2 regions of the Arthrobacter sp. 9MFCol3.1 genome follow, and region 2 is predicted to be linked to the other one. Evidence: predicted binding sites of a transcription regulator. Region 2 holds the regulator's gene; the other holds the start of a gene.

Region 1 (14,499 bases), on a different contig from region 2:
TCCTGGCGGAGCAACTCCTGCTGGTACTCAACGGCACCCTGTCAACGGCCGCCGTCCTGGGGGCGGACGGCCCGGCCAGGCAGGGACTCGCCCTGGCGCGACAGTTGATCGCTGCCGCCTGCGACTAGCTTGTATGGCCAGGGGCGAGGACGCCGTCAATGTCTATTGGAAGGTGGGAGGGGCCGCGTAGGAAAGGGCTCGGCCGGTACGGCGGCGGGTCGGAGACCAGCCGCGGGTTCTCCAGCCTGGTGGCGAACTGGGTGAGGGCGATCTGCGCTTCCAGACGGGCCAGCGGCGCCCCGAAGCAAAGATGGACGCCGCCACCGAAGCCGAGGTGCTGGTTGTTGCGCCGGTCTGGGATGAAGCGGCCGGGGTCAGTGACGTGGGCGGGGTCGCGGTTGCCCGCGGCCAGGACCAGGGTCAAGGAGGCGCCGGCCGGGATGGTGGTGCCGGCGATCTCGATGTCGTCGAGCGCGGTGCGGAACGGGATGAAATGGACGGGCGGCTCGTAGCGGAGCAGTTCCTCGACCATCGGGATGGCCAGACCCGGGTCATCGCGCAGCCTCTGGAGCTCGGCGGGGTGACGGAGCAACGTCAGTGCGCCGTTGGAGATCAGGTTCACGGTGGTTTCGTGTCCGGCGATGAGCAGCAGAAGCCCGGTGCCCACCAGTTGTTCGTCCGGCATGCGCCCTTCGGGGCCATCATCGGTGGCCATCGCTGAAAGCAGGTCATTCCCCGGTGCCCGCCGGTGGGTGTCGACCAGTTCCTGCATGAATGCACGCAGTTCTTTGCCGGCCTCGAGTCTCTTCTTTTGCTGGGTCTCGGGATCGAGACCTGGATCCGTGGATTGCAGGGCAACGTCCACCCAGATCCGGAAGCGCTGTTCATCGCCTGGGGGCACACCGAGAAGTTCGCAGATCACCGTGACGGGCAGCGGATACGCCAGATCATCGACGACGTCGATCCGGCTGCGGTCCGCCATGTCGTCGACAAGGTCGGTGACAATTTCCGCCATCCGCTCCTCCATCCCGGCCACCCTGCCGGGAGTCGTAGGCGGGCCGAAGTGCCGCATGGTGATCCGTCGAAACTTGTCGTGATCTGGCGGATCCATGCTGAGGAAAGTCGGCGTCATGCCCGCCCCGTCCCCGTCCCCGTCCTCGCCGGTGGCGGCGGCGCCCGCCGCGGCGGCTGCCGGGTTTTTGGTGATGTCTGAGCTGACCCGCGGATCGTGCAACAGGGCGGCGATTTCCGCGTAGGTGCTCACCAGATAGCTTCCGTCCGGAAGACGTGTCACAGGGGTCTTGCGGAGCTCCTCGTAGTAAGGGTAGGGGTTCGCCCGGTTGGCGGTGTCGAGGATCTGCTCCCAGATGGTGGGTTGGGCCATGGCGAAGGCTCCTAGGGTCGTGGGGCCGGTGGGTGCCGGTCTCCGGGCGGCGCGTTACGGGAGGCGGCGGTCAGTCAATCTGGCGCGCCGCTCATTGGGATAGTGGCCGGTCACCACGACGGTCGCATCCTGGGTCGGGCTGGCGGCGGGCTGGAACCCGGCCGGCACCGGCTGCGCATCGGCGGGCTCGTCAACATGGTGGAACGAGGGTGGGAAGGACGCCGCCTGCTCGATCAGCGGTTCATAGAAGTCAAGCCATTTGTTCTGGTTGAAGGCCACCGCGGCCACGATGCGGCCCTTGTAGCCGTAAACCGCCAGGAACCGGCGCGAGGCCACCGATCCTTGCACGATGGCGACCTGATCGGCGACCGAGGGTACGCCCACGCTCTTGATTTCGGTGCCGAACTGGACGGACCAGAACTTAGGCACCGCCAGGTGCGGCCACCGTTCGGTCTCGCCGCTCACCATGTTGTGCGCCGCAACCTCGGCCTGGGAGATCGCGTTGCCCCAGTGCTCGACGGCGAGGAACTGGTAGCCGAACATCGGCTGCGGGGCGCGGGACACGTCGCCGGCGACGAAGACGTCATCGGTGACCAGCCCGTTGGCGTCGAAAGCGCGGCAGCCGGCGTCGCACGCGACGCCCCACACACCGCTCGCCAACCCGGAACCGGCGAGCCAGTCACCGTTGCGGACGGTCCCGAGCGCGGCGACCGCGATGTCCACGTCAAGGGTGGTGCCATCGGAGAGGCGGGCGCGGCGCAGCTGTCCGCCGGCATCGCCTTCCAGCGAGACGACCCTGACGCCGCAGCGCAGATCCACGCCGTTCTCGATCTGCAGCTCTCCGGCAATTGCACCGATCACGCTGCCCAGCGCCGCGCCGAGCGGTGCCGGACCAGCCTCCGCCACGGTGACCGGCAGGCCAAGTTCGCGGCACACCGAAGCGACTTCGCAGCCGATGAACCCGGCGCCAATGACCAGGACCCGGCGAGGGTGGGCGGCCAGGAGCTGCCGAAGCAATGCGGCGTCCTCCCGGGTCCGCAAGGTCAGCACGCCTGCCAGCGCCGCCTCCGCCGCGTTTGGCCAGGAACGGGCCCGCACACCGGTGGCGATCAACAGCTTGTCGAATCCGATCCGGCTGCCGTCGGCGAGATGCACCTGCCTGGCGGCCAGATCCAGACCGGTGGCGGCGACGCCCAGACGCCAGTCTGCGTCGATTGTCCGGCGGCGTGGCAGCGACGTGTCATCGGAGCGCACCGTACCGGTCAGGACCTGTTTCGACAGCGGCGGCCGGTCATAGGGTTCGTGCGTTTCCTCGCCGATCAGGGTCAGCGAGCCTGCGAACCCTTCCTCGCGCAGCCGCTCCGCCGCGCGGAGCCCGGTCAGTGACGTGCCCACGATGACGATCCTTCCGGATCGTTTGAACATGCCCCCGTTGCCCGCGCCTGCGGCGGCCGTTCCCGGGGCTTCTATGGGAGGCCGCGGGCTGGGCGGCTCCTCAAGCTGGTCAAGTCGGATGGCCTGTACAGGGCAGGCCGCGGCGGCCCGCCGGATCCTCGTGCGCTGGGCGTCGTCAGGGTCGGGGTCGTACGTCAGGGCCTCGTCCCCCTGGATGGTGAAGACGTCCGGGGCGAGGAAGGCGCATTGTGCGTAACCCTGGCATTTTGTGAGATCGACGACGAGCCTCATGCCGGACTTCTCCCTGTTTGGTCAAGCGAATCGAGTCTAAGCCCCGGGGGCTGGCCGTGGAAGAGGTAGTTCTCTGGCTGTACCGTGGAGGCCGATGACTCTTTCTGAAGAACTTCTGATGGCCTACGACCGGCAGCTCCGGACAGATGCCGAGACACCCAGTGCCATCGGCATTGAACGGCTGGGCCCGCTGCGCCTGGTGACCTTCGCGGGCGGTCGTGGCTTCGTGACGTATCAGGACCTCGCTGGTGCCAGCGCCCGCACGATCTCGCATTGGGTGGCCGAAGCGCTCGCGTTTTATCGCAGCGATCCCGCGATCGCGCGGGTCGAGTGGAAAACCCGTGGTCACGATCATGCGCCCGGACTCCATGGCGCACTGCTCGACAACGGATTTGAACCTGATGAGACCGAATCGATCATGATCGGGCCGGCCCACTCGCTGAATGTGCAGGTTCAGCTCCCGCCCGGCGTCAGCCTGCGGCGGGTGAGTGCAGAACGGGACATCCGCGCCATGAGCGCAATGCAGGATGAGGTTTTCGGCGTGGACGCCTCCGACGGAAACGCCGACGCAATCCTGCGGCGCGTGGCACGCGAGGACGGCATGGAACTGTGGGTCGCCGAACACGAAGGAGCGATCGTGAGCGCGGGCCGCCTCGAGCCGGTACCGGATACGGACTTCGCGGGCATCTGGGGCGGGGCAACCCGGGCCGAATGGCGCGGCCAGGGTATTTACCGGGCCCTCACCGCCGCCCGGGCCCGGGCCGCGCTAGCGCTCGGCAAGACTCTTATCCACAGTGACTCGACCGAATATTCGCGACCAATCCTGGAGCGCTATGGTTTGCGCCGGGTGTCCACAACCACGCCGTACCGGTGGCGGCGCTGACGGCCCAGACACTGGGCGCGGTCATTCCGAGCCCCCGGGATGAAAGGTCGCCGGCGGTCCGGGGAACGGTCCTCCCATGCCCTCAGCGTCGCTCCCGGCGCCGCTGCCGAGGAGGCTTCGAGTGAGGGCGGCGCTGTCGGCCATCAGGTCATCCACTGCCTTTCCGAGATGCATGTCCGCCACCGGCACGCCGTCCAATGCTGCAGCCACCACGGCCCGGCGGACGAGTTCGCGCGCGAACGACGCGGTTGTACCATCCGTGCGGGCTGCAGCATTCTCGATCGCGCCCGGGCTGAAGGGAATACCACGGGCATACAGTTTGATCAGCGCAACCCGCTCCGCCTGGGCAGGCATGGGAATTTCCACGGCCAGGTCCACGCGGCCCGGGCGCTGTGCCAGGGCGCGCTCGAGCATGTCCACGCGGTTGGTGGTGAGGACGAACGCCACGTCGGCGTCGCTGGCCAGACCGTCCATGGCGTCCAGCACCTCGAACAGCAGCGGCTGAGGTCCGTGCCCGAAGCTGCGGTCCTCGGCGATGAGGTCGCAGTCCTCAAGAACCACGATGGAGGGCTGCAGTGCCCGGGCCATGGTGGCGGCTTCTGAGATTCTGGCGAGCGATCCCCCCGAAAGAAGGATTGCTGTGACACCTTCGCTCCGACTCAACAGATACCTCACCGTATGGGTCTTGCCCGTTCCCGGCCGGCCATAGAGCAGGACGCCGCGTTTGAGGTGCTGGCCGTACTTGATTAGGGACTCACGGTGCTCGGCGATACCCAGTGCGTGGTCCGACACTTTCTCCAGCAGGCCGTCCGGCAGGATGACATCCGACGCGGCAAGGACCGGCCGCGCATGAAAGGTCACCCCGGCCGCGCTGGGACCATACTCACCCATCACCAGGGAAATGACCTGCCCCTTGAGCACGCTGCGGTGCTGCATCCGCCGCCGGAACTCCGAGAGGAACAGGGCGGCCCTATCTGTGGCGCCGGCCAAAACTTCAAGGGACGCTGACTGCCGGCCATACCGGGGGTTGGCGTCCCGCTGCAGCACGGCGATGGGGCTGCCTCCATGGCTGAACAGCCACAGCCCCAGGGCCACGGCCTGCCGCTGTTCGTCCGGCCCGACAGCGAGGTTGGCGTAGTCCGGTTGGGACAGGGGGAATTGCGGAAATAGCTGGGACTGCTGCAGCATGTCGCTCAGCGAGTGATGGTGGCGCTGGTCGCCGCCGCCGATGCCCACGAGCCGGAACTCAGGATCCTCCGCGGCGAGCTCCTCCATGAGGATGTCTGCGTCCACGAACCGGTGCGGCGGAATCTCCTCAACCACTACGGACACTGATTCGGCCCGGACCGCCAAATGCTCGGTCAGCGTAGTCAGCAGCTGGGTTCCCGGTTGCACCCGCTGCTGCCCGGACTGCGCAAGCTCCACGAGCCGTGCGAAATTGTCGATGAACTTCCCCAAAATTTCATCCATGCGCTGACCCTACCAGCGCCGCAAATCGGGTGTGGCGCTCATGCTCTCCAGCAAGCGTCAGCCGGCGGCTGCGCTGACAGCAAAGGTGCCGCCCCGCAGCGAGCTCATGGCCCAGGAATTCGCCTCGTTCGCCAGTTCGGCGCCGTCGTTCCCGCCTGCCTTACGCAAGCAGAACGGGACACCGGTGGCGTCGACGAGCACAGCAAGACGGTCATCCGCGCGGGCATCAAACGGCGCCAAGCGCTTGCCTCCCGCCCGTTCGGCACGCACCAGGGCTTCCCCGACGTCGTCGACACGCACATGGGTGATCCACCCCGGCGGCGATTGCGGCGGCGCCTGTCCGATGCCGGCCACCAGCACGGCACACCGACTGAGGAGGTATCCCGCGCTGTCATTGAAAACCCTTCCACCGGGGACCGTTACGCCGCGAACATTGTTTCCCACGGCCGCAGAGTCGATCAAGACCGAACTGGAGATTCCCGCGAGGCAAACTGCTGAAACTCCACGCCCGAGTGGGAAATCACCGTCGCCCGGGAAACCTGACACCCGTGCAGCAGGCTCGCCAACATATTTCTGGCCAATTGGGGAACCACGAATAAGGGAACGAAAACTGGAATTGCAGCCGTGGCGCTCACTCCACTGCTCGCGCTGGGGTCTGGAACAGCACCCGGTCTTCTGACGAGGAAGTACGGAGCATGTTGTCTGTTCGGCGGATGGTGAAGGCCGGCACGGGGGAGCTACAGGCTTTCCGGCCGGAAAATCCGCCTATTGATTGTTACTCTCTTTTCCTTTTGTGCGGCAAATGCAATTGATATTCTGACTTTGGTCAGGCAGAGGCCGCTCACTTCGTTGCGGGAGTTCCTATCTCATGGCCACCAGAGTCGATGTCGCCGGCAGTGCCGTCGCCCCGTTCACGGCGTTCGTCTTTGGATCGCGCACGACATCCGGCCGGCCTGGTTCTTTGCGTGCCCCCACTGTGGTGTCTGAGCCGACCGGGGTGCGATTACGCCGCCGGCACGCGGGACTAGAGCTTGAACCCGGCCTTCCCTAGACCAGCGCGGATGCGGCCCTGTGAAAACCAATCGGGGGTGGCCGCATCCGCGCTCACCCGCACCCATTGTGCATTGCCGCTCTTCTGGTGTAGATCCCGGCCCGGGGGCCGGTGCCGTCAGGTGCGCGCTGCGAGGATCTGCTCGCGCAAAATGTCCGCGTGGCCGCAATGCTGGGCGAGTTCCCTGAGCATGTGCAGGTAGACCCACCGCAGCGGCAGCGGTCCGCGCCGGTTGCCCCTGACAAGGTCGTCAAGATCGAGGGAAGCGGCCCGACGGCGTGAGTCCTCGCAGGCCTGGAGGTAGGCGGCCTGGAGGCCCGCGATGGTGTCTTCCTCCGCCAGGATAAACGATTCGTCGGGGGTGGCCGGAATGCCGATCTCCGCCCGGGACCGGCACGTGATGGCCTCATCAAACCAGACCTTCTCCACGAAGGCGGCGTGTTTGACCAGCCCCAGCAGGGTGGTCCGCGACGGCACCAGCGAGGCCCGGGCCTCCTCTTCGGTGAGCCCGTCCAGGCAGGCGTGAAGGTCCGCACGATGCTCATCGAGGAACGCATCGAACTGGGTCCGTAGGTCCGCGGTCAGTACTGCCGGATCCTTGCTGGGGAGAGAGCTCATGGCGTCACATCCTATGGCGGAAAGGCCCGGTCCGGAAGCAGTGGACCGGGCCTTTGCCTGGATGCGGTCAGTGTCCCCGCGCGATCCATTCCTCAAGGTGCGGTGCCTCGGCGCCGATCGTCGTCGGATCCCCGTGGCCGGTCCGGACCGTCGTGCCGGCCGGGAGCGGCAGAAGCCGGGCCCGGATGGACTCGATGATGGTCGGGAAGTCGCTGAAGGAGCGGCCCGTCGCCCCGGGGCCGCCCTGGAACAGCGTGTCCCCGCTGAACACCGTTTTTTCGCTAGGCACGGTGCCCTCGCTCTCGAGAAGGAAGCACACCGACCCGGGCGAATGGCCGGGGGTGTGCAGTGCCACGAGCCTTGCCCCCGCGACGTCGAACGTGTCGCCGTCGGCAATGGCGTGGTCCGGCTCGGTGCCGGGGAAGACCCGCTCCCACAGCATCCAGTCGTCCCGGTGCAGGTACACGGGCGCGTTTACGAGCGACCGGACCTCGCCCACGGCGCGGATGTGGTCATCGTGGCCGTGCGTGAGCAGGATTGCCGTGACCTTCCTGCCCGCGACGGCGGCGGCCACGGCAGCGGGATCGTGGGCCGGGTCGATGATGACGCATTCGGTGTCATCCCCGAGGATCCAGACGTTGTTCTCGACATCCCAGGTCCCGCCGTCGAGGGAAAACGTCCCGGAGGTCACCAGCCGGTCGATCCGGATGCTCTCAGAGCCGGCGTTCACAGCTCCACCACCGAGCGCAGCACGGCGCCGGCGTGCATCTTCGTGAAGGCTTCCTCGATCTGGTCGATCGTGATCCGCTCCGTCACGAAGGCGTCCAGGTCCAGCTTGCCCTGCCGGTAGAGGCTGATGAGTGTGGGGAAGTCGCGCGAAGGCAGGCAGTCGCCGTACCAGGAGGACTTCAGTGAGCCGCCGCGGCCGAAAACATCCAGCAGCGGCAGTTCAAGGGTCATCTCGGGGCTCGGCACACCCACCAGGACCACCGTGCCGGCGAGGTCCCGGGCGTAGAAGGCCTGCTTGTAGGTTTCCGGGCGGCCGACGGCGTCGATCACCACATCGGCGCCGAAACCGCCGGTCAGTTCGCGGATCGCTTCGACGGGGTCGCCGGCGGAGGAGTCCACCGTGTGGGTGGCGCCGAGGTCCTTGGCGCGCTGGAGCTTCTTGGCGTCGATGTCGACGGCAATCACCGTGGTGGCTCCGGCGAGCGCAGCGCCGGCGACGGCGGCCACGCCGACTCCGCCGCAGCCGATCACGGCGACCGAATCGCCGCGCTGGACGTTTCCGGTGTTGATCGCCGCGCCGATGCCTGCCATGACGCCGCAGCCGAGCAGGCCGACGGCGGCGGGATCGGCGTCGGGGTCCACCTTGGTGCACTGGCCGGCCGCCACGAGGGTCTTCTCGGCGAAGGCACCGATGCCCAGCGCGGCCGTCAGCTCCGTGCCGTCCTCCAGCGTCATCTTCTGGGTGGCGTTGTGGGTGTTGAAGCAGTACTGCGGCTGGCCCCGGCGGCAGGCGCGGCACTCGCCGCAGACGGCCCGCCAGTTCAGCACCACGCGGTCCCCGGGGGCGACCTCGGTGACATCGGGTCCGACGGCACTGACAACTCCGGTGGCCTCGTGGCCGAGCAGGAAGGGGAAGTCGTCGTTGATGGCACCCTGCTTGTAGTGCAGATCGGTGTGGCAGACACCGCAGGTCAGGATGTCCACGAGGGCCTCGCCGGGGCCGGGGTCCGGCACCAGGATTGTCTCCAGGGTGACGTCGGCATTCTTGGAACGGACTACTGCGGCCTTGACTTTATGGACCATGAAACAAGCTCCTCTGCTCTGGAACGCGGATTACTGGCACAACTTACTGGTTGCTGGCGCAACATACTGGCGCAACGGGCGACGGCGCGGCCCTTGGGAGGCCGCGCCGTCGTGGTTTGGTGGTGTCCTTGGATGCAGGATGGGCCTAGGCGGCGAGCCGGCTCTTGACCTCTGCTGCGGAGGGGTTGGTGGCGGCGGTGCCGTCCGGGAACAGCACGGTGGGGACCGTGCGGTTGCCTCCGTTGAGCTGCTCGACGAGATCGGCGGTGCCTTCGACTTCCTCGATGTTGATCTCGGTGTACCCGATGCCCTGCGCGTCCAGCTGCTTCTTCAGCCGGTTGCAGTAGCCGCACCACGTGGTCGAAAACATGGTGATGGTGCCGGATTCGGGGGTGAAATCCACGAAGTTCTCCTCAAGTAAGTGGTTGGGGCCGGCATGTCGGGCCGGGCGCCCACTGAAGTCGTACGTCACTGCCAACAACCGTACCCCGCAGCCCGCTATTCCCGCAGGCGCGTGACGGAGGCTGGGGCGGATGCGAATTCGCGGGAAAGCAGCGGAGTCGCCGCAAAGCTCCGGCGAAATCGCAGGTTTCCGGCGACCTCGGCGGGGCCCAGCCGGGAGGCTGGGGCGGATGACATGGGATGGGTGCGGTGGCATGCTGGTGCCATGTGTGGACGCTACGTGATGGCCCGGGCCGTCGGAGACCTGCTGGCCGAATTCGATGCCGGGCTGGAGGATGAGATCGCGATTCCACCGTCGTGGAACGTGGCTCCGACGGCGGATGTGCCGATCCTGCTCGAACGGTTGGTGGAGGGGGAGCCGGTCCGTCAACTGCACATTGCGCGCTGGGGCCTGGTGCCGTCCTGGGCCAAGGACCCGGGCATCGGGTCCAAGATGATCAATGCCCGCAGCGAGACCGTGCTGGAGAAGCCTGCCTTCCGGAAAGCGACCCGCGCACGCCGCTGCGCCGTCCCGGCGGACGGCTACTACGAGTGGAAGGGGGAGGGCCGCACCAAGCAGCCCTACTACGTCCATCCCAAGGACGGACGCCCCATTGTCTTCGCTGGGCTTTATGAGTGGTGGCGGGACCCGTCCAAGGCGGAGGGCGACCCGGAGCGCTGGATGCTCTCGACCTCGATCATGACCACCGACTCGCCGCCGGAGGGCTACGCCGGGGGAATGCTGGCCGAGCTGACCGCGCTGCACGACAGGGTTCCGCTGCCCATGAACCGCGAGACCATGCAGACCTGGCTGGACCCGCAGGCCGATGACGCGGCCGGCCTCGTGGATCTGGTCCGGGCCGGGGCGCACGACGTGGCGGAAGGCTGGACGATCGACGCCGTCGGCACCGCCGTCGGGAACGTCAAGAATGACTCACCGGAACTCATCCAGCCGGTCGGGAGCCTGTTCTAGCGGTTGCCCCGGCACATCTATTGACCGCCCCGCGTGGAGGCGTTGGCACCTGAGGTCAGAGCGTCACTTTGCCGCCGCCGTCGACCGACCAGCCGGGGTTGAAGGCGACTTCCCAGCGGTAGCCGTCGGGATCGGCGAAGTAGCCTGTATAGCCGCCCCAGGGCTGGGTCCTCGGTGCCGCAACGATGCGGGCTCCCGCGGTCTCGGCTTCGGCCATCACCCGGTCGACTTCCGCCGTGCTGGCCAGGTTGTGGCTGAGCGTAATGCTCGCAATGCCGGCAGGGGGATCGGTGGCCGCTTCGGACTGCATCTGGCCCGCGTCTCAGAGCGAGAGGATGAGCCCATGGTTGACCTGGATGAAGAGCACCTCCTCGGGGACTTCCCGGTGGGCGGGCCAGCCGAGGCCCTCAACGTAGAACCGGCGTGAGGCGTCAACACTGCGGACACCTAGCGATATGAAGTCGACTCGTGGCTGCATCTTTCGATAATGTCATGCACATGCCCACAAATCACGCAGACGACAAGGCCGCCCAGGCCGACCGCGAACAGCTCGCCGCCGTGCGGGTGGCTGTTGACGAGGTGGACGAGCAGATTGTGTCCTTGATCGGGCGCCGCGAGCGGCTGATCCGGATCGCGGGGACCCTCAAGGCGGACAGCGCCGAGGTCCGTGCGCCCGGGCGCGTGGAGCGGGTCATCGAACATGTCCGCGCCACGGCGGAAAAGAAGGACATCGACGTCGAACTTGTCGAGAAGACTTACCGGGCGATGATCGATGCCTTCATCACGCTCGAGCTGGAAGTGTACAAGTCCACTTCCTAGCGGGAGCCCATAAGAAGTTGCCTAGAGGGCCTCTTCAACAGGCACGTTGGCTTGGTAATCCCGGCCGTCACAGTCGCTGAAGGCCGTCATGAGATGGCCCTTGGGCAGGCCAAGCACAGTTGCAATGGGGAAGTTCCCGGTGATGGTGTTTCCTGAGTGTTCCACGCCTTTGAGGTCGAAGTTCTCTTCCGTGCCGTCATGGTTGAAGTAGTAGAAGGACACGGCCTCGCCGTTCATGAACTCAATGCCCAGTCTGCGCTGATGGGAGTAATCCGGCCCGGCTGCCAGTAGGCCCACCACGTAGGCGCCCTGCCCCGGGATATTTCCGTCTATATCGAAGGTCGCCACCAAGGTTGAATTCTTGGCGGCGATCTTTACGTGCTTCAGGAGTGCGATATGGGAGCTCATGGCTCAATCCTGCTACCTGTGCAATCGTCCGTCCACCCCCGATCTGGGTTTTGTCGCCTCTCCGACGTAGACTGTATTTATTCGAAGATATGTTCGAATAAATACAGGGCTTTAAACAGAAGGCGCTGCAACAGAAGGCGCTGAAACACAAGGCGCTGGAAGCGGAATAGACGTAGGAAGTCGAAGCGGGGACTGGGCCGGCTCCAGCCCGGACTGGGTCGGGAGGCAACGTGGGCATTTTCAGCGAGTCCGTGGATGTCGTCTGCACGCCCTCCGGCCAGCCCCTGCGCCTGGACTGGGCCGGCCGGCGCTATACGGTCTGCGCGGAACCCGTCCGCTGGTATGAACGCCGCCAGTGGTGGGCGGAGGAACGCCGGGCGCCGCTCGGGAGCGGGCCTGGCCTGGTGGATTACGAGATCTGGCGGGTCCAGGTGCGAGCCGCCGGGGATCACGCCGCGGATTCGACCCTCACCCTGGACCTGACCCGGCACGTAGGCAGCGGCCGGTGGCGGCTCCTGAAGATCCACGACGCCCTGCAGCCCCTCCGGAAGTCCGAATCAGCATGAACTTCACCCATCTGCACGTCTCCACCGCCTTCAGCGCCCACTATGGCGTCTCCTGGCCGGATGAACTCGCCGCCGCGGCCGCCGCAGACGGCGCCACAGCGCTGGCCTGCACGGACCGTGACGGCCTGTACGGGACCGTCAAGCACCTGAAGGCGTGCATGGCCGCCGGGCTGGATGCGGTCGTCGGGGTGGACCTTGCGGTCTTCGACGACGACGGCGACCACCGCACCCAGCTCGGGGGACGCGTCGTCGTGCTGGCGCATGGACACAACAACGGCGCCGGCTACCGGGCGCTGTGCCGGCTGATCTCCGACGCCCATGCCCGCACTACGGGCAAGGCCGGGGGAATAGTGCCGGTGGCCGTCACCCGGGCGGAACTGGCCTCCCGCACCCTGCACCCGGAAACCCTGCAACCGGTCCTGACAGTGCTGATCGGCCCGGACTCCGACGTCGGCCGGGCCATGGGCGGCCGGCGCTACCTGCGGCCCCGCACCCTGTTCAAACGCTGGCTGGACGCCATGCCTCCCGGAACCCTCGCGGCGGAGGTTGTGTCCCAGCTCAGCCCGCCCGGGGAGCCGCTGAGCACCGCCCATGCGGTGCGCATGCTTAAACTCGCCGCAGAACACGGGGTGCCCGCCGTGTTGAGCAACGCCGTGCGGTATGTGGCCGAGGACGGCGCGGCCACCGCCGATGTGCTGGACTCGGCCCGGACCCTGAAATCCCTCCCCGAGCTCTCCGCCGCCCCGCTGCTGCAGCCCAACGGGCAGGGCTGGCTGAAATCGGCGGCCCAGATGCTGCAGCTGGGCAAGGAGATCATCCACGCCGCCGGCTACGGCACGGCGGACCTCAAGCGGCTCCTGGCCCAGACCGAGGCGCTCGCGGACCGCTGCCGCATGGATCCAGAAGCCGACATGGGCTGGAAACAGCCCGTGGTCCCGGAGGCCTCCGTGATCGGGATCGACGGCGACGCGCTCGCCGAACTGACCTTGCGTTGTGAGGCCGGCATCGGCCGCCGCTTCCCGGGAATTTCCGGGCAGCGGGAACAGCAGTTGCGGGCCCGGCTGGAGCACGAGCTCCGGATCATCGACTCACTCGGCTTCGCCTCCTACTTCCTGACCGTCGCAGAGGTCTCCCGGATGATCCTGGACCTGGGCGTCCGGGCGGCCGCGCGCGGTTCGGGCGCCTCCAGCCTGGTCAACTACCTGATCGACATCAGCCAGGTGAACCCGCTCCAGCACGACCTCATCTTTGAACGCTTCCTCTCCCGGGACCGCGCCACGCTGCCGGACATTGACATCGACGTCGAAAGCGCAGAACGGCACAACGTCTACCGGAAGATCTTTGAGCGCTTCGGAGCCGAACGCGTCACGCTGATGAGCATGCAGAACGGTTACCGCGCTCGCGGTGCCGTGCGCGACGCCGGCCTGGCCCTGGGCATGGACGACGGCGAGGTCGGGGAAATCGCCAAGCAGCTGTGGCGGTTCTCGGCCCGGCACTTCCGCGAAGCCCTCGTGGAGAAACCCGAGCTGAAGGAATTCGCGGACCGGGTGGAGCAGCGCGGCTTCACCGAAAACCAGCAGCTGGACCTGCTGGTGGACCTCACGGAGCGGCTGGACCGGCTGCCCCGCCACATCTCCATGCACCCGTGCGGGGTCATCCTCGGCGATGCCACCCTGCTGGACCGCACCCCCGTGCAGCCCAGCGGCCTGGGCCTGCCCATGAGCCAGTTCGACAAGCACGACATGGACCCCATGGGCATGCTCAAGCTCGATGTCCTGGGCGTCCGGATGCAGAGCGCCATGGCCTTCGCCGTCCGGGAAGTCATCCGGCTCCACCCCTCCAAGGCCGAGGTGGTGGCCGCCGGAGCGCATCCGGCCGGCCCTGACGGGACCGGGCCGGATTACATCTCAGGGGACGGGCACATCGACCTCAACGCGGTCCCGCTCGATGATGAGCCAACCTTTGAACTGATCCGCAGCACCCACACCCTGGGCTGCTTCCAGATCGAGTCCCCGGGCCAGCGCGAACTGATCGGAAAGTTGGCCCCCCGGGAATTCAACGACCTCATCATTGACATCTCGCTGTTCCGGCCGGGTCCGATGAAATCCGACATGGTCCGTCCCTTCCTGGAGCACCGGCACGGATTCGCCCCCGAGGTCTACCCGCACCCCGACCTCAAGCCGGTCCTGAAAGAGACCCACGGGGTCACGGTCTTCCACGAACAAATCCTCAAGACCTTCGACGTCATGACCGGGTGCGGGCTGGCGCGCGCCGACGAATTCCGCCGTGCGCTGGGCAATGAGGTGCTTGAGGCCAGGGTGGAGGAGTTCTTCCGGAAGGAGGCGCGGGCCAGGAACTACGGTCCCGAGGTGGTGGACAAGGTCTGGG
Region 2 (14,499 bases):
ATGTGCGGCAACGGAGTCCGCGTCTTTGTGCACTTCCTCATCGCCGAAGGCCTCGTGGACCTGCCGGCCGGCGAATCCCTCGTCATTGGAACCCGGGGCGGTGCCAAGACGATCGTCCGGACAGCTTCGGGCTACGCCGTGGACATGGGCCCCTGGGAGTTCATTTTCCCGGGCGAGGCGACGGCGCGGGCAATGGATTCGCTCGTCAGCGCAGACGGGCTCGAAGTCGCGCGCCCCGCCCTCTCCGTCAGCATGGGCAACCCGCACACCGTCGTGGCCCTCGCCGAAACGGCCGAACTGGAAGCCACGCAGCTGTTCACGGCCCCCCGGGTGGACCCGACGCCGCCGCACGGCACCAACGTCGAATTCGTTGTGCCGTCCGAACCACTGGTCCACGACGGCACCGGCACCATCACCATGCGGGTCCACGAGCGCGGGGTGGGGGAGACCCAGTCATGCGGCACGGGCGCCTGCGCTGCCGCCGTCGCGATTCGCCACTGGGCCGGCCAGGGCGCACCGGACGCGTGGAACGTCCACGTCCCCGGCGGCGTCGTCGGCGTGAAATTCTTCCTGGGCCCGGAGGGGCACGAGCACGTCGAGCTCAGCGGCCCGGCCGTGATCGTCGCTAGCGGGACGCTTTCCTGATTCGAAGGATCCGGAACGACTTCGACGTGCTCTCCCGGGTCACGCTGAAGCTGGAGTCGAGCTCCGCCGAGAGCCAGCGCTGCAGCGAGTCCGAGCCGAGGTTTTTCTGGACCACGAGCCAGGCCGATCCGCCCGGCGCCAGCCTGGGAATCCACAGGCGCAGGAGGGCGTGAAGCTCATCCTTGCCGATCCTGATCGGCGGGTTGGACCAGATGGTGTCAAAGCGCAGTTCGGGGTCGACGGCGTCCGGCGTGCTGGCGGTTACGTTGTTCAGCCCCAACAGGCCGGCGTTTTGGTTGGTCAAGGTCACGCAACGTTCGTTCACGTCCACCGCGTAGACCTGTGCGTGCGGTGCCCGCAGGGCCATAGTCAGGGCGATCGGTCCCCAGCCGCAGCCGATATCCAGCAGGTTGCCCTGCGGCGACGGCGCCGGGACGTCGGCGAGCAGCACCGCCGTCCCCTTGTCGATCCCGTCCGGGCTGAAGATCCCCGAGGACGTCTGCAGCCGGCGCGTCTCACCGGCAAGATCCACGGTGAGCGGCTTGCGGGTGAACGGCCCGGCCGGCTGGGCGCTGAAATAGTGTGCAGACTCCATAATGGGCCAGATTAGTTCGCGGCCAGCCCGTATGGGAAACCGGGCGGGAGCGCCGGCGTCTGCTACGCTACGAAACATGATCTTGATCTCCAAGTAGCCGGCACGGGCCTGGTCTCTCCTAGGAGCGACAGCCCGTCCCCGGAGCGACGCAGGTAAACGCCTTCCGCTGAGTGCGCCATCGCAAGGGTGAGTTTTCTCACCCGCTGGCGCCCGCACCACTTGGAATCCAGCCGCTTTCCAGCACCGTGTCTTTTTGGCAGCGTGCTCCTTGGCCCGGCTTGGCGGACGGCACCTACCTCACTGTGTGTTCTACCGGCACCGATCTCCACAGTCTGTGGTCCCACAGCCAGGCGCTTCTGCCGCCTCTACCCTTCAGCCAGCCATAGCTCCGGACGGAGCCAGCCCCGCCCCGGCACCGTTGCCGCGGGCATTCCAGGAGGCCTGCATGACCCCCCGCCGTCAGCCCAGCGCGAATACCGCCCCACAGAGCAGCAATCGGCACTATTCTGAAAGAGCCGAACCCTTAAAGGAGACCATGACCAGCCACCCCAACACCGGACCCGATTCAGCAGCCCAGGACATGAGCCCTGAGGAGATCCAAGCTGTAATCGACCGGATCCTTTCCAAGGACACCCCCGCCTCAGGCCGCGGCACCAGCCACGGCGCCGCCACCGCCGCCGGTGCCGGTACCGGTGGCCCGACGTCGGTGCTCGGCAAGGCACAGGCCATCTCCCGCCTGGATGAGGTGTACACCAACTTCGACGGCGACCAGCAGGACCTTGAGGAACGCCACGCGCTGCGCCGCAAGGCCGGCCTGTCCACCGAACTCGAAGACGTCACCGAGGTCGAATACCGGCAGTTGCGCCTTGAGCGCGTCGTCCTGGCCGGCCTCTGGACCGAGGGCACCCTCGCGGACGCCGAGAACTCCCTGCGTGAACTTGCCGCGCTAGCTGAGACAGCCGGCTCCGAGGTCCTCGACGGGCTCGTCCAGCGGCGCGCCAAGCCCGATCCCGGGACCTTCCTCGGCTCCGGCAAGGCGCAGGAACTGAAAGCCATCGTGATGTCCACCGGCGCCGACACCGTCGTCGTCGACGCCGAGTTGGCCCCGTCCCAGCGGCGCGGCCTGGAGGACATCGTCAAGGTCAAGGTCATTGACCGTACAGCGCTGATCCTGGACATCTTCGCCCAGCACGCCAAGAGCCGTGAAGGCAAGGCGCAGGTGGAGCTCGCCCAGCTCGAATACCTGCTCCCGCGCCTGCGCGGCTGGGGTGAATCAATGTCCCGCCAGGCCGGTGGCCAGGTGGGCGGCGCCGGTGCCGGCATGGGCTCGCGTGGTCCCGGTGAGACCAAGATCGAACTGGACCGCCGCCGGATCCGCACCCGGATGGCCAAGCTGCGGCGCGAAATCGCCGCCATGAAGCCTGCCCGGGAAACGAAGCGGGCCAACCGCCGTCGTAATGCCGTGCCCTCGGTGGCGATCGCCGGGTACACCAACGCCGGGAAGTCCTCGCTGCTGAACCGGCTGACCGATGCGGGGGTGCTGGTGGAAAACGCCCTGTTCGCCACCCTGGACCCCACTGTCCGCAAGGCCGAAACCGCTGACGGGCTGGGATACACCCTGGCCGACACCGTGGGCTTTGTCCGTTCCCTGCCCACCCAGCTCGTGGAGGCATTCCGCTCCACGCTGGAAGAGGTGGCCGACTCTGACCTGATCCTGCATGTCGTGGACGTCTCGCACCCGGATCCGGAAGGCCAGATCGCCGCTGTCCGGACGGTCTTCAGCGAAGTCGACGCGCGCAAGGTTCCGGAAATCATTGTCCTGAACAAGGCCGACGCCGCTGACCCGTTCGTGGTCGAACGGCTCAAGCAGCGCGAGCCGCGCCACGTCGTGGTCTCGGCCCGCACCGGCGAAGGCATTCCGGAACTGCTCAAGGCCATCAGCGACGCCATTCCGCGGCCCAGCGTGAAGCTTGAACTGCTGATCCCGTACAACCGCGGGGATCTGCTCAGTAAGCTCCACGAGACCGACGCCGAGATCCTCAGCCTCGACCACGAGGAAACCGGGACTCGTGCCGTGGTGATGGTGCGTGAAGGACTCGCCGCCGAACTGGATCCCTTCATCAGCAATGACTGAGGCTGCGGTGACCAGGGCTGACACCGATCCAGCCGACGCTGATCCAGCCGACGCCGAACCGGCGGATGGTGGATCGGCCGAGCCTGATGCCGGTTCGGTTGCCGGCGCGGCCGGCGAGGAATTTGTGGTTAAACTGCTCGACCGTGCCGTGTCCGGCATGGGCGGGCAGAGCCGCGATGGCCAGCACGAAATGGCCCGGCAGGTGGCGCGCGCGATCGACAGCGGCGACCACCTGCTGGTCCAGGCCGGCACCGGCACCGGCAAGTCCCTGGCCTACCTGATTCCGTTGATCGCGCATTCGCTGACCAGCAACAAACCCACCCTGGTCTCCACCGCCACCCTGGCGCTGCAGACCCAGATCGTGGGCCGTGACCTGCCCAGGCTGCTCAAGACCATCACGCCTGCCCTGGAACGGCCCGTCAAGGTCGCCCTGGTCAAGGGCCGGTCCAACTACGTCTGCCGGCACAAACTCGAGGGCGGCTTCCCGTCCGAAGAACCTTCCGAGGGACAGCTGTTTTCCCTTGGCGAGGACACCAGCGTGCCGCATTTCGCCGCCGCACTGGGCGGGCCGTCCTCCCAGCTGGGCAAGGAAGTCGTCCGCCTGCGCGAATGGGCCGAGGAGACCGCGACGGGGGACCGCGACGAGCTCATGCCCGGCGTCACGGACCGGGCCTGGCGCCAGGTCTCGGTCACCTCCATGGAGTGCCTCGGCGCGCAGAAATGCCCGCTCGCGGCCGAATGCTTCAGCGAGCTGGCACGTCAGAACGCCGCCGACGCCGACGTCGTGGTCACCAACCACGCCATGCTCGCCGTCAGCGCCTTCGAAGGCCTGGCGGTGCTGCCCGAATACGACGTCGTGGTGGTGGATGAGGCGCACGAACTCCAGGACCGCGTCACGGGCGCGGTCTCGGGCCAGCTCTCCGTGGCGATGGTGCACGCCGCCGCGTCCGGGGCCCGGAAGCACACGGGCATCACCGTGGATGCGCTGAATAATGCCGCCGCCCACCTGGAGCTGGCCATCGACGGCGTCCCCAGCGGGCTGATGCCCAATGGCCTGAACAGCGAGCAGTTGGACTGCATCGATCAGCTGCGCGACGCGTGCCGCGCCGCCCTGTCCGATTCCAAGGGGGACAGCTCCGCGACGGCCGACGGCGGACGCCAGCTGGCCCGTTCACGCCTCATGGTCATCCTGGAACTCTGTGAACGCCTCCTGGCTGCGCGCGAAAACCGCGAAGTCGTGTGGTTCTCCCGCAACAGCAGCTTCGACCCGGCGCAGGGCTACTCACAGCCGGACGAGAGCGCGCCGGCCTTGATCAATGTTGCCCCGCTGAGCGTCGCAGGACGGTTGCGCGAAGGCCTGTTCGCGGACCACACCGTCATCTTGACCTCGGCCACACTGGCCATCGGCGCTGCCTTCGAACCCGCCGCCGGGGGCCTGGGCCTGGTTGGCAACGGCGCCCCGAGCTGGACCGGCGTCGACGTCGGATCCCCGTTCGACTACCCGAAGCAGGGCATCCTCTACGTCGCCCGGCACCTGCCCAAACCCGGCCGCGGAACGTCCCCGGAGGCTTTGGACGAACTCGAGAAGCTGATCCGCGCGTCCGGCGGCGGTGCGCTGTGCCTGTTCTCCTCGCGGCGTGCGGCCGAGGAAGCAGCCGAGGCCATGCGGCCCCGGCTGGGCCTCAGCATCCTGTGCCAGGGGGAGTCGACCATGACGGCGCTCGTGCGGCAGTTCGCCGACGAGCCCGACACGTGTTTGTTCGGCACCATGTCCCTCTGGCAGGGCGTCGACGTCCCTGGCGTGTCCTGCCGGTTGGTGGTCATCGACCGGATTCCCTTCCCGCGGCCGGACGACCCGCTGATGACGGCACGTTCGCGGGCCGTGGCCCAGGCCGGCGGCAATGGCTTCATGGCCGTCTCTGCCACGCATGCAGCCATCCGCCTCGCGCAGGGCGCCGGACGGCTGATCCGTTCGACCTCGGATAAGGGCGTGGTGGCAGTGCTGGATTCGCGGCTCTCCACGGAGCGCTACGGCGGCTTCCTGCGCGCCGCGCTGCCGCCGTTCTGGCCCACCACCGATTCGTCGATAGCCATGGCGGCCCTGAAGCGCCTGGCGAAAGACTCCGCGAAAGACTAAATCCCAGGCCGGGCCGCCACCCTGCGCCGGAACTCCGCACGGGGTGGCCGCTACTGGCGGCCTGGCCCCGGATGGCTAAGGGGAGCGCAGCTTAGAGGGAACGCGGTTTAGAGGGAGCGCAGTACCGAGACGACCTTGCCCATGATGACGGCGTGGTCGCCGAGGATGGGCTCGTACTGGGTGTTTTGCGGCAGCAGCCAGGTGTGGCCGTCCCGCTGGCGGAATGTCTTGACCGTGGCTTCGTCGTCCAGCAGGGCGGCAACGATGTCGCCGTTCAGGGCATCACCCTGGCGGCGGACAACCACCCAGTCGCCGTCGCAGATGGCGGCGTCGATCATTGAATCGCCAGCGACCTTGAGCATGAAGAGTTCGCCATGGCCCACGAGCTGGCGGGGCAGCGGCATGACGTCCTCCACCACCTGGTCCGCGAGAATCGGCCCGCCGGCGGCGATGCGTCCGACGAACGGCACCATTGCCGTGTCAGTGGCGCTGGCGAGCTCGGTTACCGACAGGCCGCCCACGGCCCGCAAGGGACTGGATTTCTCGATCCCCGATATCGGCGTGGTCCCCTCGTCCAGGGTCAGCGGCATGAGCACTTCCATGGCCCGGGGCCGCTTCGGATCACGCCGCAGGTAGCCAAGCTTCTCAAGCTGGGAGAGCTGGTGGGTCACGCTCGAGAGGCTGGCGAGACCGACGGTGTCGCCGATCTCGCGCATCGACGGCGGGTAGCCCTTGTCCGTGACGGACCGCTGGATGGTCTCCAGGATTTTCTTTTGCCGGACGGTGAGGCTCTTGGGGGCCCGGGCGGGCTGCGGGCTCCGTGGGGTGGCCCTGCCGCCGGTGGCTTGTGCTGCCATGTTCGCCAATGCCTTTCCGTTGCGCCCGGCTGCCGTGGCTGCTGTCACCGGGAACTTCCGGCCTGAAATGTCAGACCCTGCTGATCAACTACGAATGAATTCCCTCAGGGAGTTCAAAGTGGTTGTCCTGTCCCTCAAAAATAGGCCAGCCGCAGACCTTTTTCAAACATTTGTTCTAGCGAGTCTCGACATCGTTCGTTAGTAAGTGCTAAAACAGAACAAGCAAGATTCGAATATGTGTTCGATTTCGCTGATCTGGGTTCGCAAGCGATGTTCGGTTCTATGTTCGAAGGTTCGGCCGGTTGGCGGCGAGTACGTGAGTACGCCGGGCGGCAACTATGGTCCAGGAGGGCTCAGTTCATGTCAGTTTCAAGCGCGTTTCACGGCACTAGCATTCAGGGCATCACGACCGGCCGCCGAGGTGTTGTTCCGGGCGGCGCGGCGGATCGCCGCAGCATCGGACACGGCAGCATCGGACACGGCAGCATCGGACACAGTGGCATCGAACACGGCGACATCAGCCAAAGCGGCATGGGCCAGGACAGTTCCCGTTACGGCAACGTCTACCCGCTCAATGCCAGGCGCCGCACGGCCGCGACGCCGCAGGCGCCCCAAGGGGCCATGGGCGCGGTTTCCGGCGGCCGGCCGAAGCAGCCGCCGCTGCGGCTCACCCGGCGCGGACGCTTCGTCTTTTTCGGTGTCCCCCTGATCCTGCTGGCTGCGTTCATCCTGTCCTTCAGCGGATTCCTCAACGCTCCCGCCAAGGCGGCAGATTCCGCGGACCAGCTCTCGGTGACGCCGACCGTTTCCGTCACAGTGCAGCCGGGGGAGTCCCTTTGGGCCATTGCGGGGTCGGTGGCTCCGGAGCGCGATCCCCGCGACGTCGTGGCCGACATCGTGCAGCTGAACAATCTGGACGCCGCGGGTGTCATGCCGGGCCAGCAGCTGTTCGTCCCGTCCAAGTAACCTCCCCCAGATGCCGTCGCAGGCGTCACAGTTTCAGCGCCCGTCCCGCTACCACTTAAACTGGTCACGTGACTGACCAGCTTGAGCGCCTCAACCGACTGCCCCTCCGAACCAATCTGCGTGGCCTGCGTCCGTATGGCGCGCCGCAGCTGGACGTCCCCATCCTGCTCAACGTCAACGAGAACACCCATGGGGTCCCGGCCGATGTCCGCGCCGCGATCACCGAGGCCGTGAGCGCCGCCGCTGCCGGACTGAACCGCTATCCGGACCGCGAGTTCACCGAATTGCGCGAAGCCCTCGCCGAATACCTTGGCCATGGCCTGGACGCGGAGAACATCTGGGCCGCGAACGGCTCCAACGAAGTCCTGCAGCAAATCCTCCAGGCCTTCGGCGGCCCCGGCCGGACAGCCCTCGGGTTCCCTCCCACGTATTCGATGTATCCGCTGCTGGCCTCCGGCACGGACACGGAATACATCGTCGGGGCCCGCGCCTCGGACTATGGGCTCAGCGCGGAATCGGCGGCACGCCAGGTCCGCGAGCTTCAGCCCAACATCGTCTTCCTCTGCTCCCCGAACAACCCGACCGGCACGGGGCTGGGCCTCGATGTGGTCGAGGCCGTCTATGACGCCGGCGAGGCCAGCCAGACCATCGTGATCGTCGATGAGGCCTACCACGAGTTCGCCCACGACGGCACGCCCAGTGCGCTCACCCTGCTGCCTGGCCGGGAACGGCTCATCGTCTCGCGCACCATGAGCAAGGCCTTCGCCCTCGCCGGCGCGCGCCTTGGCTACATGGCCGCGGCCCCGGAGGTCGCGGACGCCCTGCGGCTGGTCCGTCTCCCGTACCACCTCTCGGCCATCACCCAGGCCGCGGCCCTGGCCGCCCTGCGCCACCGGGAGGCGCTCATGGCGGACGTCGAGGACATCAAGCGCCAGCGCGACCGGATCGTGTCGGAACTGACGCGGCTGGGCCTGACGCCGGCCGCGTCCGATTCGAACTACGTGTTCTTCGGCGGCCTGGAGAACCCCCATGAGGTCTGGCAGGGCATGCTGGACGCCGGTGTCCTCATCCGCGACGTCGGCATTCCGGGGCACCTGCGCGTCACCGCGGGCACTGAGACCGAAACCACAGCCTTCCTGGAGGCCCTTGAACTCATCCTGGCCGGCTCCGCAAAGCCGCAGGCCTAGACTTGGTGGGGAGCCCGATCGTCCCCGCCAGAGTGCCCAACACCCTGCTTTCTTCCAAAGGACACATCTACATGAGCAACACCGGATCCACCACCGCCGAGGGCCGGACCGCACGCATGGAACGGACCACTAGCGAGTCCTCGGTCCTGGTCGAGATCAACCTGGACGGCACCGGCGTGTCAGACATCAGCACGTCGGTCCCGTTCTACGACCACATGCTGACGGCCCTCAGCAAGCACTCCCTGATCGACATGACGGTCAAGGCCACCGGTGATACCCACATCGATGTCCACCACACCGTCGAGGACGTGGCCATCACCTTCGGCGAGGTCCTGCGGACCGCCCTGGGCAACAAAGCCGGGATCCGTCGTTTCGGCGAGGCGACCGTGCCACTGGATGAGGCCCTCGCGCAAGCTGTCGTGGACGTCTCCGGCCGTCCCTACCTGGTCCACGCCGGCGAGCCGGCAGGGCAGGAATACCACTTGATCGGCGGCCACTTTACGGGTTCCCTGACCCGCCACGTCTTCGAGGCAATCACCCTTCACGCCGGGATCTGCCTGCACATGAACGTCACTGCCGGGCGCGACCCCCACCACATCGTCGAGGCCCAGTTCAAGGCCTTTGCCCGTGCCTTGCGCGCCGCCGTCGAACCGGATCCCCGGGTCGAAGGCATCCCGTCGACAAAGGGTGCTTTGTGACCGGCCCGCTGCTCCGCGACGGGGCCATCATCGACCCCGCCGCCGCGGCCAAGCCGGTCTCCCCGCAGGGAAAGCCCACTGTCACGGTGCTGGACTACGGCTCCGGGAACGTCCGGTCCGCCGTCCGCGCCCTCGAGCGGGCCGGCGCCGAAGTCATCCTCAGCGCCAAGCCTGAGGATGTCCTCAACGCCGACGGCCTCGTCGTCCCCGGTGTCGGCGCCTTCGAAACCGTCATGCGCGAACTCAAGGCCGTTGACGCCATCCGCATGATCGGCCGCCGTGTCGCCGGGGGCCGCCCCGTGCTGGCCATCTGCGTCGGGCTCCAAGTGCTGTTCGAGGCTGGCGTCGAGCACGGCACCGAAGCCGAAGGCATGGGGGAGTGGCCCGGCAAGGTGGAACTGCTGCCTGCCGACGTCGTGCCCCACATGGGCTGGAACACCGTCGCCGTCCCCGAAGGGTCCAAGCTCTTCGCCGGGGTTGAGGGCGAGCGCTTCTACTTCGTGCACTCTTACGGTGTCCAGAAGTGGGACTTCGACGTCATCCAGCCGCGGATGGCCGCGCCGCTGGTGACCTGGTCCGACCACGGCGCCCCGTTCATCGCGGCCGTGGAAAACGGCCCGCTGTGTGCCACACAGTTCCACCCGGAGAAGTCCGGCGACGCCGGTGCCCGGTTGCTGCGCAACTGGGTCCAGGGCCTGCGCCCCACATCCCCGGAACAAACCGCATCCCCGGAACGTACCGCGGCCCCGGAAGCGACCGCCTAGATGTGGTCCCTGGTCCTCATGGGCGTCGCCGGCCTGCTGGTCGGCGGCGCGATCTCCTTCCGCCAGCAGAAAAGTCCGCTCTGGGTGCAGATCGTTTTCTACATCCTCGCCGGCATGTCCCTGCTCGCCGCCTACCTCCTGACCCTGCCGGCGTCCTGACCGCCCCTCCCACCACCATCCCCAAGCTGAGGACTCCACGATGACCACCGAAACCCCGCTGCCCGTACTCGAGCTCCTGCCCGCCGTCGACGTCGTCAACGGACAGGCCGTCCGGCTCGTGCAGGGCGAAGCCGGCAGCGAGACGAGCTACGGCACCCCGCTGGAGGCCGCCCTCAACTGGCAGCAGCAGGGGGCTGAGTGGGTGCACCTGGTCGACCTGGACGCCGCGTTCGGGCGCGGCTCCAACGCCGAACTCCTGCGCGAGGTCGTAGGCCGGCTCGATATCAAGGTGGAGCTCTCCGGCGGCCTGCGCGACGACGAATCCCTCGAGAAGGCCCTCGACCTCGGCGTCGCCCGCGTCAACCTGGGCACGGCGGCACTGGAGAACCCGGAGTGGACGGCCCGGATGATCGAGCGCTTCGGCGACAAGATCGCCGTCGGCCTCGACGTCCGCGGCACCACCCTGGCCGGCCGGGGCTGGACCAAGGACGGCGGCGACCTCTGGGACGTGCTCGGCCGCCTGGAAGACGCCGGCTGCGCCCGGTACGTCGTGACCGATGTGACCAAGGACGGCACGCTCCAGGGCCCCAACGTCGAGCTCCTGCGCCAGATGGTCGAGAAGACGGGCAAACCGGTGGTCGCCTCCGGCGGCATTTCCAGCCTCGAGGATCTCAAGGTCCTGCGTTCCCTGGTGCCGCTCGGCGTCGAAGGCGCCATCATCGGCAAGGCCCTCTACAACGGCAACTTCACCCTGCCCGAGGCCCTCGACGCCGCCGGCCGCCGCTAGGCGGTCAGTGCCCATGACACACACCCACGATCCCCGCGACCCCAACAACCCCCAGGATGGCGGGCAGGCAGGGACCGGGGCAGGTCCCGTCCGGCATTTACCCGGGCACATCGCGGCGGCCCTCGCCGGCGCCGGCGGGGCCACCGACTCCGCCGGCCAACCCTGGGCGGGCCGCAGCCTGTCCGGCGATGACGCAAAGATCCACAATTTCGACGACGACGACGGCGCCGCCGACGCCGGCTATCTGGCGGCTTTGTCCGACCTCGCCGCGGGCACGGGTGACGAGGCCGCCGTGGTGGCCTCGCTTGCCACCGCCCGGGTGTTCGTGCCAATCCTCGCCCAGCTCGCCGAAGAGGGCGAGGCCGCGGCCGGGCCCAACGGGGACCAGTTGCACGGTGACAAACTTCGCTCCGACAAACAGGCCGACATGGCCCTGGTGACGCTCAAGGCGCCGGACGGGCGGACGGCCATGCCGGTGTTCACCTCGGCGGCATCACTGACGGCGTGGCACCCGGAGGCCCGGCCGGTCGCTGTGTACGCGGCCCGGGCCGCCCTGTCAGCGGTCGCGGAAGGCGCCGAGCTGCTCGTGATTGATCCCGGCTCGGAAGTGACGTTCGTGGTCCGCAGGCCGGCAGTGTGGGCCCTCGCCCAGCAGCGGGCCTGGACGCCGTCGTACGCCGATCCCGATCTCGCGGGGGCCCTCGGGGAAGACGCGGTTGGCTTTCCGGCAGTCCGCCGTGTTGAAATTCATCCGGGGGGTGGAGTTGCCTCGGCCACGGCCGATGGCAGGCGGCTCCCCGGTGGGGGAGCCGGCCCGGAACTCCGTGTGGTCCTCTACCTTGAAGACGGTCTCGACGCCGCCGGCGTGCAGTCGATCGTCGCCGGCCTCAATGATGCCTGGGCCCGGAATGAAATCTTTGCCGAGCGGGTTGATTCGATCGAGGTCAAGCTGCAGCGCGCAGCACCATAGCTGACGGCCCAACGGGGGGACATCCCGGTGCTGCCGTGGGCAGTACCAGAAGGATGTAGTCCGTGAATTTCGCGCTTTACCGTGAGCTGCTGGCCGTCCGGCCCATCAGGCGCCTCCTGCTGGTCGGCATGATCGCCCGCATACCGCACTCGGCGGCCGGAGTCCTGCTGACCTTGCACATCGTCCTGACCCTCGGCCAGGGCTACGCCGCCGCCGGCGCAGCCGCCGCCGTGATGACGATCGGAATCGCCGTCGGCGCGCCCTGGCGCGGGCGCCGGGTCGACACCGTGGGGCTGCGCAAGGCGCTCATTCCGTCCGTCGTCTCCGAGACCGTGATCTGGTCGATCGTGCCGCATGTGTCCTACGAGGCCCTGCTGCCCCTGGTGTTCGTCGGCGGCCTGCTGACCCTGCCCATTTTCAGCGTAGTGCGGCAGTCGCTGGGCGTGCTGGCTCCCGGGGAACAGCGCCGCACGGCCTTTGCCCTCGACGCCATCGCTACCGAGCTGGTCTTCATGATCGGCCCCGCAGTCGGAGCCGTCGTCGCCACCAGTGGCCAGTCCGTCCTGGGCCTGACGGTCGTGGGCGTGGCGACGTCCGTCTCAGGACTCTTCCTCATGTGGTTCAACCCGCCCACCCGGAGCGCCTCCCCGGACGCCAGCCTTGAAGCGCAGGAGCTGGAATGTGCGGAAGCCGCCGTCGTTGCTGCGGCACCGGCCCACCTGCAGGAGGCCGCAGCCGAACTGGCACCCCTGGCAGCCGCCGCCGAGGAACGGCGACGGCGGGGCTCCGGCCTGCGCCACCGCGTCATCCACAATTTCAGCTGGTTCACAGCCGCCGTGGCCGCCGTCTTCGCTGTCGCGGCCGGCGCCGGCATGGTCCTCAGCGGCACCGACGTCGGGATCGTCGCGGCGCTCCAGACCGGCGGGCACGAGGCCGAAATCGGCATCGTGTTCCTGTTCTGGTGCGCGGCCTCGGTGGTGGGCGGCATCCTCTACGGCGCCATGCACCGGCCCATCTCCCCGGTTCTCCTGTTGCTGGGGATGTCAGCGCTGACCGTCCCGATGGCCTTCGCGACCGACGTCTGGACGCTCAGCCTTCTCGCGTTGCTGCCGGGTCTGCTGTGCGCGCCGGTGCTGTCCGCGGCCTCGGAAAAGGTGGCCGAACTGGTGGACGAAAGCCGGCGCGGGGAGGCGATGGGCTGGTACGGTTCATCACTCACCGGCGGGGTGGCCCTGGGCGCGCCGCTGGCCGGGCTGTTCATCGACCTCATCGGACCGTCGGCCGGCTTCGTTTCGGTGGGTCTGGCGGGCGTGGCCCTCTGCCTGGTGGGACTGGCCCTGCAACAGGTCCGGCGCAGCCGCCTGGCCCGCGTCTGAATGCGGGCCGCGCCCAGCGCGCCAAGCTGGGCACACGCTTGGCCCGTGCGAATGAAAAATCGTGCGAACTGACTTAACGACGCCGGCGGGCGGACCTGTGTGGTCCGCCCGCCGGCGTTTTCCTAGCTGACGAAAGTACTTAGTTGACGGGGCCGGTGTACTTCTCGCCCGGGCCCTTGCCCGGAGCATCCGGAATGATCGATTCCTCGCGGAAGGCCAGCTGGAGCGAGCGGAGTCCATCGCGCAACGGTCCAGCGTGCTGTGAGCCGATTTCCGGCGCCGCCGCGGTCACCAGGCCGGCAAGGGCGGTGATCAGCTTGCGGGCCTCGTCCAGGTCCTTGAGTTCCTGGGCATTTTCCTCGGCGGCAAGGCCGAGCTTCACCGCTGCGGCGCTCATCAGGTGCACGGCGGCCGTGGTGATGACCTCGATCGAGGGGACTTCCGAGATGTCGCGGATCTGCTGCGAGACGTCGGCCTGGGCGGCTGCGGGCTCGAAGACGTGGGAATTACTATCTGAAGTGCTCATGCTGGTAAGCTTGTCACAGACCGACTAAATGTCGTTATTCTCAAGCTTTTATAGGATGCAGTGTTCTGACTATCAGTGCTAGTCACTGAAGTTGGTGCCCGGCGACGCATACGTGCGTTGAACGGGTTTCTTTCTGTAGAGTTGGCTTTAGTTTGCAAGCGGAGTTCTCTCCCACCCGCGTCAGCCGCGAAACTTCCTTCGGGAAGCCCCTCCTATCCAGGAGTCAAGGTTGCCGGGTACCTGGTCGGGCACTACCTCGGACTTCGGTCCGCAGGAAGTGCATGTCGCCCCATTGAGGGCGGCAGCTCCGATCTCGAGGCCTCCGATTGCTCCGGCAATTGGGGGCCTTCTCTTTTTGCCGGTGGAATACCCCTCACGAACACAGGAGCTTTAACATTAGCGAGCCAAGAATCAATGAGCGTATCCGCGTCCCCGAGGTGCGGCTGGTCGGCCCTGCAGGCGAACAAGTAGGAATTGTCCGTATTGAGGATGCCCTGCGTTTGGCTGCCGAGTCCGATCTTGATCTCGTTGAAGTTGCACCGCAGGCGAAGCCTCCGGTGTGCAAGCTGATGGACTTCGGCAAGTACAAGTACGAAGCCGCTGTCAAGGCACGCGAGGCCCGGAAGAACCAGACCAACACGGTCCTGAAGGAAATCCGTTTCCGCCTGAAGATCGACACCCATGACTACGAAACGAAG

What was found. Region 2 encodes LexA, which represses DNA repair genes until DNA is damaged. Its sites were predicted from a motif close to TCGAACANNTGTTCGA; they were not measured.
Region 1: the regulator LexA is predicted to act here: its motif matches at 11,627-11,642, upstream of C560_RS0104055 (DUF6504 family protein).

What each region holds. Positions count from the first base shown of each region.
Region 1 covers NZ_JIBJ01000004.1:256,828-271,326, forward strand. The annotation lists gene C560_RS21205 (TetR/AcrR family transcriptional regulator) at 1-128, shown strand, start outside; gene C560_RS0103990 (cytochrome P450) at 125-1,384, opposite strand; gene C560_RS0103995 (FAD-dependent oxidoreductase) at 1,439-3,070, opposite strand; gene C560_RS0104000 (GNAT family N-acetyltransferase) at 3,165-3,953, shown strand; gene C560_RS0104005 (AAA family ATPase) at 3,975-5,423, opposite strand; gene C560_RS0104010 (VOC family protein) at 5,481-5,723, opposite strand; gene C560_RS0104015 (DinB family protein) at 6,592-7,092, opposite strand; gene C560_RS0104020 (MBL fold metallo-hydrolase) at 7,160-7,822, opposite strand; gene C560_RS0104025 (S-(hydroxymethyl)mycothiol dehydrogenase) at 7,819-8,904, opposite strand; gene C560_RS0104030 (mycoredoxin) at 9,050-9,307, opposite strand; gene C560_RS0104035 (SOS response-associated peptidase) at 9,572-10,318, shown strand; partial or broken gene C560_RS21210 (VOC family protein) at 10,374-10,796, opposite strand; gene C560_RS0104045 (chorismate mutase) at 10,811-11,137, shown strand; gene C560_RS0104050 (hypothetical protein) at 11,159-11,545, opposite strand; gene C560_RS0104055 (DUF6504 family protein) at 11,776-12,111, shown strand; gene C560_RS0104060 (DNA polymerase III subunit alpha) at 12,108-14,499, shown strand, end outside.
Region 2 covers NZ_JIBJ01000009.1:110,548-125,046, forward strand. The annotation lists gene dapF (diaminopimelate epimerase) at 1-645, shown strand, start outside; gene C560_RS0111535 (class I SAM-dependent methyltransferase) at 626-1,240, opposite strand; gene hflX (GTPase HflX) at 1,776-3,374, shown strand; gene C560_RS0111545 (ATP-dependent DNA helicase) at 3,367-5,511, shown strand; gene lexA (transcriptional repressor LexA) at 5,619-6,368, opposite strand; gene C560_RS24090 (LysM peptidoglycan-binding domain-containing protein) at 6,729-7,334, shown strand; gene C560_RS0111560 (histidinol-phosphate transaminase) at 7,403-8,521, shown strand; gene hisB (imidazoleglycerol-phosphate dehydratase HisB) at 8,593-9,219, shown strand; gene hisH (imidazole glycerol phosphate synthase subunit HisH) at 9,216-9,983, shown strand; gene C560_RS23585 (hypothetical protein) at 9,984-10,142, shown strand; gene priA (bifunctional 1-(5-phosphoribosyl)-5-((5-phosphoribosylamino)methylideneamino)imidazole-4-carboxamide isomerase/phosphoribosylanthranilate isomerase PriA) at 10,183-10,929, shown strand; gene C560_RS0111585 (SseB family protein) at 10,943-11,899, shown strand; gene C560_RS0111590 (MFS transporter) at 11,962-13,275, shown strand; gene C560_RS0111595 (DUF1844 domain-containing protein) at 13,415-13,801, opposite strand; gene infC (translation initiation factor IF-3) at 14,239-14,499, shown strand, end outside.